Regions from separate parts of the Bradyrhizobium sp. ORS 86 genome, predicted to be linked through region 2. Evidence: predicted binding sites of a transcription regulator. Region 2 holds the regulator's gene; the other holds the start of a gene.
What was found. The regulator PhoB, encoded in region 2, activates phosphate uptake and scavenging genes when phosphate is short. The targets are predictions, from matches to a motif close to TGTCATNNANCTGTCAT.

Region 1: a site for PhoB is predicted at 3,867-3,883, ahead of phnF (phosphonate metabolism transcriptional regulator PhnF). Genes of this name have one in related genera too.

Annotation. Positions count from the first base shown of each region.
Region 1 is NZ_CP120699.1:5,844,969-5,850,909, reverse strand. Features, by position in the region: gene phnD (phosphonate ABC transporter substrate-binding protein) at 1-922, shown strand, start outside; gene phnE (phosphonate ABC transporter, permease protein PhnE) at 1,000-1,884, shown strand; gene phnE (phosphonate ABC transporter, permease protein PhnE) at 1,881-2,729, shown strand; gene phnF (phosphonate metabolism transcriptional regulator PhnF) at 3,113-3,838, opposite strand; gene phnG (phosphonate C-P lyase system protein PhnG) at 3,943-4,404, shown strand; gene phnH (phosphonate C-P lyase system protein PhnH) at 4,409-5,017, shown strand; gene P6U25_RS26935 (carbon-phosphorus lyase complex subunit PhnI) at 5,021-5,941, shown strand, end outside.
Region 2 is NZ_CP120699.1:7,336,509-7,342,449, forward strand. Features, by position in the region: gene argF (ornithine carbamoyltransferase) at 108-1,034, opposite strand; gene P6U25_RS33950 (aspartate aminotransferase family protein) at 1,034-2,242, opposite strand; gene P6U25_RS33955 (GcrA family cell cycle regulator) at 2,727-3,239, shown strand; gene phoB (phosphate regulon transcriptional regulator PhoB) at 3,463-4,173, opposite strand; gene phoU (phosphate signaling complex protein PhoU) at 4,232-4,951, opposite strand; gene pstB (phosphate ABC transporter ATP-binding protein PstB) at 4,963-5,781, opposite strand; gene pstA (phosphate ABC transporter permease PstA) at 5,778-5,941, opposite strand, start outside.

The DNA of each region.
Region 1 (5,941 bases), 1.5 Mb from region 2:
TCGTCGCACCGTATTGGCCGGCGCTGCCTCGCTGGCATTCGCCGGCTCGGCTTCGGCCTCGGACTGGAAGTCGAAGTATCCGGAGATCACCTTCGCCGTGATTCCGGCCGAGAACGGCTCCGGCGTCACCGAGCGCTTCGGGCCGTTCATCAACTACCTGTCGAAGGAACTCGGCATCAAGGTGAACCTGCGCGTCGCCAACGACTACGCAGCGGTGATCGAGGGCCAGCGCGCCGGCAACATCCAGATCGGCTACTACGGTCCGGCGTCGTTCTCGCGTGCCCTTCTCACTGGCGTCAAGACCGATGCGTTCGTAATCGACGTCAATGCCGACGGCTCCAAGGGGTATTACTCGGTGTTCTACGTGCTCGCCAAGAGCCCGTATCAGAAGGTCGAGGATCTCAAGGGCAAGAACCTCGGCCTGGTCGATCCCAATTCAACCTCCGGCAACAACATGCCGCGCTTCAAGCTGAACCAGATGGGCATCGATCCGGACAGCTTCTTCTCCAAGGTGATCTTCACCGGCAGCCACGAGAACGCCGTGCTGGCGCTGGCGCAGGGCACCGTGGACGTCGCCGCCAACTGGTGGAACGCCGACGACGATTCCAATCTCACGCGCATGCTCAACAAGAACATGGTGAAGTCGAGCGACGGAACGCCGATGAAGAAGGAAGACTTCCGCATCATTTCGAAGTCCGACCTCATCATCAACTCGCCCTATGCCTACCTCCGCGACCTGCCCGACGACATGAAGGCCGCGATTAAGCAGGCGTTCCTCGATGCCGACAAGAAGGATCCGGAGGCCTTCAAGAAGCTGTCCGACGGCAAGAACCGTCCGTGGCAATCGATCACCAATGCCGACTATGACAAGACCATCGAGCTGATCAAGTTCGTGGATAACCTGCGCAAGAAGGCGTCCTGATCGCGCGCGCATTGAACTGGGCCGGGTTCTATGACCCGGCCCTTTTTCCATTACTTTCTCGAGCAGATTGGCCCGCGATGGCGACCGCCGTATCCGTCCTCCCAGCCCAGCAACTGGCGGCGCTGAACGATGCCTATCGCAAGGCAATCGCTCGCAAGCGGCTGAAGGCGACGCTGGCGGTCGCGGTGTTCTGTGCGGCGCTTCTGATCGCGGCGCTCGGCGCGGAAGTGAATCTACGCACGCTGTTCACCTATTTCGGCAACTTCGTCAGCTATTTCGATCGCATCCTCACCCTCGATTCCGGCGGGCGGGTGTGGACCAATCCGGCCGAGTGGCTCTGGGGCTGGAAGAAGTGGCTGAAGCTGCTCGGCGAGACGCTTTTGATCAGCTATGTCGGCACGCTGATCGGCGCCGTGCTCGCCTTCGCTCTGAACTTCTTCGCGGCCGAGAACACGTCGCCGTCGCCGTGGCTACGGTTCGGAGTGCGCCGCCTGCTGGAATTCGCCCGCACGGTGCCTGGCATCGTGTTCGCGCTGATCTTCGTGATCGCCTTCGGCTTAGGGCCGATGGCCGGCGTGCTGGCGATCGCGATCCACTCCACCGGTGCGCTCGGCAAATTATTCGCCGAGATCGTTGAGAATGCCGACATGAAACCGGTCGAGGGCATCCGCTCCACCGGCGCGAGCTGGCTGTCGTGCATGCGTTTTGCCGTGCTGCCCCAGGTCGTGGCCGGCTACGCCAGCTATGCGCTGCTGCGGTTCGAGATCAACGTCCGCGAGGCCTCGGTCATGGGCTTCGTCGGCGCCGGCGGCATTGGCCAGGAGCTCGTGGTCGCGATCCGCAAGTTCTACTATTCCGATGTCAGCGCCATCCTCGTGATGATCATCGTCACGGTGTTCATCATCGACATCTCGACCGGTTGGCTGCGCGCCCGGCTGTTCGGCAAGGAGGCGCGCCGATGAGCCAATTGCCGACGCCCAATACCTGCGAGCTGCGGGCGAAATATCCCGACGTCTTCGAGCGGCCCGCCTCGGCGCGGCTGGCGACGCCGGCGGTGATCGCGGCCGCGCTGGCGATCTTCGTGTTCGGCCTCGTCGATCTCGATTTCTCGCCGGCAAAGCTGGTTGGCGGCATCAGTCAGCTCGGCTGGATCACCATGATGATGATCCCGCCCAATCCCGGCTCGTCCTTTCCGCTCTACATGCAGGCGCTCGGCGAGACGTTGTCGATCGCGCTGCTTGGCACCACGCTTGCGGCAGTGATGGCGCTGCCGGTCAGCCTGCTGGCGGCGCGCAACATCATCCCGTCGAACCTGATCCGCTTTCCGGTGCGCCGGTTCCTGGATTCGCTCCGCGGCGTCGATACGCTGATCTGGGCGCTGGTCTGGATCAACGTCGTCGGTCTCGGCCCGTTTGCCGGCGTGCTGGCGATCGCGGTGTCGGATTTCGGTGCATTCGGCAAGCTGTTCTCCGAGGCGATCGAGGTGGCCGATCGCAAGCAGGTCGAGGGCGTCAGGGCCTCCGGCGGCCATGCGCTGCATGAAATTCGCTTCGGCCTGCTGCCGCAGGTGCTGCCGGTCATCGCAGGCCAGGTGCTCTATTTCATCGAGTCGAACACCCGCTCGGCCACCATCATCGGCATCGTCGGCGCCGGCGGCATCGGCCTGCAGCTCGCTGAGCAGATCCGCGTGCTGGAGTGGCAAAAGGTGTCGTTCCTGATCCTGACGATCCTGATCGCGGTCGCCGCGATCGACTTCATCTCCAGCAAGCTTCGCTTCGCCATCATCGGGCGGAGAGCGGTGGCTTAATTCTCTGTTGCCTCTCCCCGCGCGCGGCAGGGCAATCGCATATGCCGCCTTGGGCGGCTGCGCACGTCCTCGGCCTCGTGGTTCGAGACGCGCCGCAAGCGGCGCTCCTCACCATGAGGGTCTACTATTGCGCCGCAAAACCGGACGTCATCCTGAGGAGCCCGCCAAAGGCGGGCGTCTCGAAGGATAGACCACAGGGCGTTTTTCTTCCAAATGCAATTGCCCTACCGCGCGCGGGGAGGGGCCGGAATTTTCGCGTAGCGCAAATTCCGGGTGAGGGGGTTCTCCGCGCACCCTCAACTCTCGCATTTGCGGAGGGGGCCCTCACCCCAACCCTCTCCCCGCAAGAGCGGGGCGAGGGAGAGCAGGGACCTCGTAACGTCTCAACCATTCTCGACCAGGAACTCGACCCGCTCGGCGGCGAAGCGCGAGCGCTTGGTGACGAGCGGCTTGTCCGCGGTGTCGACGTCAGTGGCATCGACGACGAGCACCGCATGGCCCAGCGCGAGATTGAGCCGCGCGGCGTCGGTGGCATCGACGATCGCTCCGGTGATCCGGGTCGAGGAACGCCGGTAGTCCTTCACGCCGTAATGCGCCAGCAGCTTCGTCATGGAGCGGACGTTGGCAAACACGCTGCCGGCGTCGGGAAAGCGTTCGGCCGACAGCCAGGTGGTGGAGACGCAGATCGGGGTGCGGTCGGCGAGCCGGACCGACTCGATCCGGACCAGTGCGGCGCCGATCTTCAAGCCTAGCTCGCGAGCGATCTCGCGGGTGGCGACGTCGTCACGGGCGTCGATCAACTGGCCGCGCGGTTCGTGTCCGCCGGCGCCGACTATCTCGGAAAATCGGGTGCGGGAGCGCAGCGGATAAGCGAGGCGCTGCGCCTCGACATAGGTGCCGCTGCCGCGCTCGGCGCGCACCAGGCCGCGTTCCGCCAGCGCCGCCAGCGCACGCCGCACGGTGTGGCGGTTGACGCGGTAGGTCTCGGCAATCTCCATCTCGCCCGGCAGCTTTTCGCCCGCGACGAAGCGGCCGTCAGCGATGCCGCGTTCGATGCCGTCGGCGACCTGCCGCCACAAGGCGACGCCGGAACTTTCCTGCATGCTCATGGCGCCGTGATAGCAGAAATCTTCAGTTTGTCACGAAACAGTCATGGCGCTCCGCTATCAAGTTGTCTATTAACATAGACAACTTGAATCGGGCAAGGTTTCTCATGGCTTCGACCGGACCGAACAGCAAACAAGCGCAGCGCAAGGCCGCGATGGCGGTGCTGGCGCATTCCGGCGCCGCCGCGATCGCCGAGCGAATGCGTGAGATCGCGATGCCTGCGCATGAAAATCTTCGCGAGCCCGAGAACGGCCTTGTGATGCTGCGCGGCCGGGTCGGCGGCGACGGCGCGCCGTTCAATCTCGGCGAGGCGACGGTGTCGCGCGCCGTGGTGCGGCTTGCGACCGGGGAAGTCGGTTTCGGCTACACGCTCGGCCGCGACGCACAAAAGGCGCAGATGATCGCGCTGTGCGACGCCATGGTGCAATCGGCGGCGTTGTCCGGTGCGGTGGAGGCGAAGGTGATTGCGCCGCTGCGCGCGGCGATCGACGCTGAACGCGGCCGCAAGGCCGCCGAGACCGCGGCCACGCGAGTCGATTTCTACACGATGGTGCGCGGGGAGGGATGATGCGATGACGACGGTTGCCGAATTGCCCGCAGGTTTTGCCGACAAGGTGCTGTCGGCGCAGTCGACGTTCCGCTCGGTGATGGACGCGATGGCGCGCCCGGGCAGCATCCAGCGCGTCACGGCGAGTGCAGGGACGCCCGCCGGGGTGATGCGCGGCACGGCTGCGGTCGCGCTGACACTGTTCGATCACGACACGCCGATCTGGCTCGATGGTGCGATGTCGGCGACACCAGACGTCGCGCGATGGCTCAAGTTTCACACCAGCGCGCCGGTGATCGCGGATCCCTCCGTCGCCAGTTTCGCGCTGATCGGCGACGCCGCGAACCTGCCGGCGCTCGATCGCTTCGCGTTCGGCAGCAGCGAGTATCCGGATCGCTCGACCACGCTGATCCTACAGGTGGACAGCTTGACGCAGGGACCGGCCTTCGAACTGAAGGGCCCGGGCATCGACGGCACCGCGCTGCTGCAAGCGATGATCCAGCCGCGCGACCTGTTCGGAAGACTTTCGATCAACGAAGCCCTGTTCCCGCGCGGCATCGACGTCGTGTTGGTTCATGACGATGCGATTGTCGCGATCCCGCGCACTACGCGATTGGTCGCAAGTGGAGTGTAAGCCATGTACGTAGCCGTCAAGGGAGGCGAACGCGCCATCGAGAACGCCCACCGCCTGCTCGCGCATGAGCGGCGTGGCGACCGCGATGTACCGGAAGTGTCGCTGGCGCAGATCGCCGAGCAGCTTTCGCTCGGCGTCGATCGCGTTATGACCGAAGGCTCGCTCTACGATCGCGAGCTCGCGGCGCTGGCGATCAAGCAGGCGCGCGGCGACATGATCGAGGCGATCTTCCTGGTCCGCGCGTTCCGTGCCACGCTGCCGCGCTTCGGCGCGACCGAGCCGGTGAATACCGGCGAGATGCAGGTGCGTCGCCGGATCTCCTCGACCTTCAAGGACATTCCGGGCGGCCAGATCCTGGGGCCCACCTTCGACTACACCCACCGGCTGCTCGATCCGCAGCTTGCCGAGGGTTTGGTGCCGGAGCAGCCGCTGACGGCGGAGGCGTCGCAGGCCGCGACGCCGCGCGTGACCGACATTCTCGGCCGTGACGGCCTGATCGAAAGCTCGCCGCAGGCGGACGCTGACGCACCGGTCGGCGACCTCACCCGCGAGCCGCTGAACTTTCCGGCTGATCGCGACCTGCGGCTGCAGAATCTCGCGCGCGGCGATGAGGGCTTCCTGCTCGCGCTCGGCTATTCGACGCAGCGCGGCTATGGCCGCAACCATCCGTTCGCCGGCGAGATCCGCTTCGGCGACGTCGAGGTCGAGTTCTTCGCTGAGGATGCAGGCTTCGCCGTGCCGCTCGGCTCGATCGAGCTGACCGAATGTCAGATGGTCAATCAGTTCAAGGGCTCGGCGACCGAGGCGCCATGCTTCACTCGCGGCTATGGCCTGGCGTTCGGACAGAGCGAGCGCAAGACGATGTCGATGGCGCTGGTCGATCGCGCGCTTCGCGCACGCGAGCTTGACGAGGAGGTGAGCTCA
Region 2 (5,941 bases):
TCTTTCAGGGGTCGCGGCGTAAGAGTCCCGGCTCGCGCGGAGCCTGTCATCGGGCGCGCATTCGCGCGACCCGTTGGCTTGGCCGGGACGACAGTCTTGTGGTGGCCTTACGCGACCGCGTCAAAACACCAGGCCAGAATGCCCTTCTGCGCATGCAGGCGGTTTTCCGCCTCGTCGAACACGACGGACTGCGGACCGTCGATCACCTCGTCGGTGACCTCTTCGCCGCGATGCGCCGGCAGGCAGTGCATGAACAGCGCGTCGGGCTTGGCGAGCGACATCAGCTTGGCATTGACCTGATAGGGCCTGAGCACGTTGTGGCGGTGCTCGCCCTCCTTGTCGCCCATCGACACCCAGGTGTCGGTGACGACGCAGTCGGCGCCACGGACCGCGGCCTCCGGATCGCTGCCAAGCACGATCGGCGCGCCGGTCGCCTTGATCCAGTCGCGCATCGCCTTCTTCGGTGCGAGCTCCGGCGGCGTCGCCACGTTGAGATTGAACTTGAAGCGCTCGGCGGCGTGCGCCCAGGAGGCGAGCACGTTGTTGTCATCACCGGTCCAGGCCACCGTCTTGCCCTCGATCGAGCCGCGATTTTCCTCGAAGGTCATCAGGTCGGCCATCACCTGGCAGGGATGCGAGCGTCGCGTCAGCCCGTTGATCACGGGAACGGTGGCGTGCGCTGCGAGCTCCAGCAGCGCATCGTGGTTGAGGATGCGGATCATGATCGCATCGACATAGCGCGACAGCACGCGCGCGGTGTCGGCGATGGTCTCGCCGCGGCCGAGCTGCATCTCGGCGCCGGTCAGCATGATCGATTCACCGCCGAGCTGGCGCATGCCGACGTCGAACGAGACCCGCGTACGGGTCGATGGACGCTCGAAGATCATCGCCAGCGTCTTGCCTTCGAGCGGCTTCTTGCCCTTCTCATGGGCCTTCAGCTTCGCCTTCATGGCGGCACCGGCCGAGAGCATGTTGCGCAACTCGCCGAGCGGCAATTCGTTGATGTCGAGGAAGTGGCGGACCGGCTTGCTCATCATCCGGCCGCCTTCTTCGGCTGCGCCGCCGACAGCGCGGAGCAGGCGCGCTCGAGACTTCCGATGGCCTGGTCGATTTCGGCCTCGGTCACGATCAGGGGCGCGAGGAATCGCACGACATTGTCGCCGGCGCCGACGGTGAGCAGCTTCTGCTCGCGCAGCGCGGTGACGAGGTCGCCCGAGGGCACCACGGCCTTAACACCGATCAACAGGCCTTCGCCGCGCACGTCCGAAATCACGCCGGGATAGCGATCGACGACCGAAGCAAGCTTCTGCTTGAGCAGCAGCGACATCCTCTGCACGTGATCGAAAAAGCCGGGTTTGAGCATCACGTCGAGCACGGCATTGGCCGCCGCCACCGCCAGCGGATTGCCGCCGAAGGTCGAACCGTGCGAGCCCGGTGCCATGCCGGCCGCAGCCTTTGCGCTCGCCAACACCGCGCCGATCGGGAACCCGCCGCCGAGCGCCTTCGCGAGCGACATCACGTCGGGCGTCACGCCGACGCGCTTGTAGGCGAACAATTCGCCGGTGCGGCCCATGCCGGTCTGCACCTCGTCGAATGCAAGCAGCAGGCCGTGCTCGTCGCAGAGCTGGCGCAGCGCCTTGAAGAAGGCTTGCGGGGCCGAGCGCACGCCGCCCTCGCCCTGCACCGGCTCGATCAGGATGCCGGCGGTGTGCGGTCCGATCGCCTTCTTCACGGCCTCGATGTCGCCGTGCGGAACCTGGTCGAAGCCGTCCATCGGCGGACCGAAGCCCTCCAGATATTTGGCGGAACCGGTGGCGGCGAGCGTTCCGAGCGTGCGACCGTGGAACGCGCCTTCGAAGGTGACGATGCGGTAGCGCTCGGGATGTCCCTTGGAGAAGTGATAATGGCGAACCAGCTTGATCACGCCTTCCGTCGCTTCCGCGCCGGAATTGCAGAAGAATACGTAGTCGGCAAAGCTCTGCTCGCAGAGCCGCGCGGCGAGCGCCTCGCCGTCCGGGCTCTTGAACAGGTTCGACATGTGCCAGAGCTTGGTCGCCTGTTCCTGGAGCGCCCTGACCAGATGCGGATGCGCATGCCCGAGCGCGTTCACCGCGACGCCCGAGGTGAAATCGAGATAGCGGTCGCCGTTGGTTGCGATGAGCCAAGCGCCCTCACCGCGCTCGAAGCCGAGATCGACCCTGGCGAAGACGGGAAGCAGATGCGACGTGGCGCTGTTGGTCATGGCAATCACTGACGGGTTTGAGGCCGACAATTGCCGCGTGCCTTGACGCCAGCGCAGCAACGGCCAGCTTCGGAAAACAAAACGTGCCGCCTTTTCGGGCGGCACGTGGCGGGCATTGTATGCTGCGGGCAGTCTCTGTCAATCGCTACGAAGTGGCCTTCCTGCAGTGCGAAACGCGCGCAATCCGGAGCATTCCGGTGAGGTGGAAAAGCCTCATTGCAATGCATAAGTGTCGGAACATGTGGACGCGCTGCCGCGGACTCTTGCGCCAGAGTCACGCCATATTGTAGCGTTTGGACTGTCGGATACGACATCTCGTGCGGCAGTACTGGACCCTCTAAGTAGCTTTCGTTCTGCGTACACGTTCGGGCGCAAAACCGCGTCCGGCGAGGGCTAAGGGATTCTGACCGCAGGGATATTTGTCAGATTTGGCTCGCAGCGCCGCTCCGATGACTGGCCGGCGCAAGGCGAAGGGAAGAATGCGATGACGGTATTGACCTGGTCCGATGATCGCGTCGAGCAGCTCAAGAAGCTCTGGGAGGCGGGCCTGTCGGCCAGCCAGATTGCGGCGGAACTCGGCAATGTGACGCGAAACGCCGTGATCGGCAAAGTGCATCGGCTTGGCCTGTCCGGCCGTGCCAAGGCCCCTTCCACCGCTGCCCCGCGACAGCGCAAGGCCCGTCCCGCCCAACACATGATGCGGGTGGCGCGTCCGGTCTCGCGCGGCAACACCGCGCTCGCCCACGCCTTCGAGGTCGAGCTGGAGCCGGATCCGGTCGCCTACGACAATGTGGTGCCGATGAGCCAACGGCTGTCGCTGCTCGAGCTGAACGAGGCGACCTGCCACTGGCCAGTCGGCGACCCCTCGAGCCCCGAATTCTTCTTCTGCGGCGGCAAGGCGCTCACCGGCCTGCCCTATTGCGCGCACCACTCGCGCATCGCCTACCAGCCGGCTGCCGACCGGCGCAGGCCCGCCAACAAGCCGCCGACCCGGTGAGTAGCATAGGCCGTGGAAACAAAATCCCCGCGCAAGCGGGGATTTTTTTGTGAAGGGACCACCTCTACGTCACCAGCGTCGTCCTGCCGCAGGCCGGGCCCCATACGCTGCGGCTTGTGTTGTGAACGGGACTCGTCGTTCCAACTTCGCGCAACAATTTGCATTCGGGGTTATGGGTCGCGGCTTTTGCCGGGACGACGCTGTGGTTATTTGCTGCCGCGCCTTACGGCTGCGGCTCCGCCTTGGCGAAGCGGTCGTCGAGCGCATAGCCGGCACCGCGCACGGTGCGGATCGGATCCTGCTCGCGGCCGGGATTGAGCAGCTTGCGCAAGCGGCCGATGTGCACGTCGACAGTCCGCTCGTCGATATAGATGTCGCGGCCCCAGACGCTGTCGAGGAGTTGCTCGCGGCTGAACACGCGGCCGGGATGCTCGAGGAAGAACTCGAGCAGGCGATACTCGGTAGGCCCGAGATCGATCGGCCGGCCGGAGCGCGCGACGCGACGCTTCTCGCGGTCGAGCTCGATATCGCCGTAAGTCAGCACGGTCGCGAGCCGCTCAGGGCTCGCGCGGCGCAACAGGCCCCTCACGCGCGCCAGCAGCTCCGGCACCGAGAACGGCTTGACGATGTAATCGTCGGCGCCGGTGGCGAGGCCTCGCACCCGCTCGCTCTCCTCGCCGCGCGCCGTCAGCATGATGATCGGAAGCTGCTTGGTCTCGGGTCGCGCCCGCAGGCGGCGGCACAGCTCGATGCCGGAGAGGCCGGGCAGCATCCAGTCAAGCACCACGAGATCGGGAACACGCTCCTTCAGCCTTGTGTCGGCATCGTCGCCGCGCCCGACCGTCTCGACGTCGTAGCCTTCCGCGTCGAGGTTGTAGCGCAACAACGTCGTCAGCGCTTCCTCGTCTTCGACTACCAGAATGCGTGCGCTCATCGGTCTATGGTCTTTCTCTGTGTTGATCCGTTGCCCGAACGCGAACCAGCACCTTCAGCTAGCCGTTGCCCGGCACTGTGGTGGCAAAGGTGGTCATGTCACCCTTCGGGCGCTTGTCGGTGATCTGCTGGCCTTCGATCATGTAGAACACGGTTTCGGCGATGTTGGTGGCATGGTCGCCGATCCGCTCGATGTTCTTGGCACAGAACATCAGATGGATGCAGAACGAGATGTTGCGCGGATCCTCCATCATGTAGGTGAGCAACTCGCGGAACAGCGAGGTGCAGATCGCGTCGACCTCCTCGTCGCCCTTCCAGACCGCCATCGCGGCCGGCAAATCGTGTGCGGCGTAGGCGTCGAGCACCGACTTGACTTGCGACAGCACCAAGTCGGTCATGTGCTCCAGGCCGCGGATCAGCTTCAGCGGCTGGAAATCGCTCTCCAGCGCCGCGACCCGCTTGCCCATGTTCTTGGCAAGGTCGCCGATCCGTTCGAGGTCGGTCGCCACCCGCATTGCGCTGACGATCTCGCGCAGGTCGATCGCCATCGGCTGGCGGCGCGCAATCGTCAGCACCGCGCGCTCCTCGATGATGCGCTGCAGGCTGTCGATCTCGACGTCGGCGGCGACGACGCGCTTGCCGAGCGCGACGTCGCGGCGGATCAGCGCATCGACGGACTCGGTGATCATGCGCTCGACGAGGCCGCCCATCTCGGCGACCAGGCGGGTGAGTTCCTGCAGGTCGCTGTCGAATGCCTTGGCGGTATGTTCAGAAACCATCGCTTGTCTCCTCAGCCGAACCGGCCGGTGATGTAGTCCTGGGTGCGTCGATCACTCGGCGAGGTGAAGATCTTGTTGGTGTCGTCGAACTCGATCAGTTCGCCAAGATACATGAAGGCGGTCTTGTCGGAGACGCGCGCCGCCTGCTGCATGTTGTGGGTAACGATCGCGATCGTGTAGTCCTCGGACAGTTCCTGGATCAGCTCCTCGACCTTGGCGGTCGAGATCGGATCGAGCGCCGAGCACGGCTCGTCGAACAGGATCACCTCGGGTCGCACCGCGACGGTGCGCGCGATGCACAGGCGCTGCTGCTGGCCGCCGGACAGCGAGAGGCCCGAGGCGTTCAGCTTGTCCTTGACCTCGTTCCACAGCGCGCCGCCGCGCAGCGCCTTTTCGACCCGGTCGTCCATCTCGGACTTCGAGATCTTCTCATAGAGGCGGATGCCGAAGGCGATGTTCTCATAGATCGTCATCGGGAACGGCGTCGGTTTCTGGAACACCATGCCGACCCGCGCGCGCAACAGGTTGAGGTCGAGCTTGGGGTCGAGGATGTTGGTCTGGTCCAGCATCAACTGGCCGACGGCGCGCTGACCCGGATAGAGATCATACATCCGGTTGAAGATGCGCAGCAGGGTCGACTTGCCGCAGCCCGACGGGCCGATGAACGCCGTGACGCGGTTGGTACCGAGCGTCAGGTTGATGTTCTTCAGCGCGTGGTGCTCGCCGTAATAGAAGTTGAGGTTGCGCACCGTCACTTTCGGCGGCGCCTCTGGAAGCGGCACCTGGGGGACGTGGCTCGCGGCAGTCATCGAAACGGAAAGCTCGGTCATTTTGCGGCCCTTTCGGCACCTAGGATGCGCGCGCCGATATTGAGCGCGAGCACGGTGAAGGTGATGAGCAGTGCACCGCTCCAGGCCAACTCCTTCCAGTAGGCATAGGGGCTCTGCACGAAGTTGTTGATGGTCACCGGGAGATTGGCCATCGTGCTGG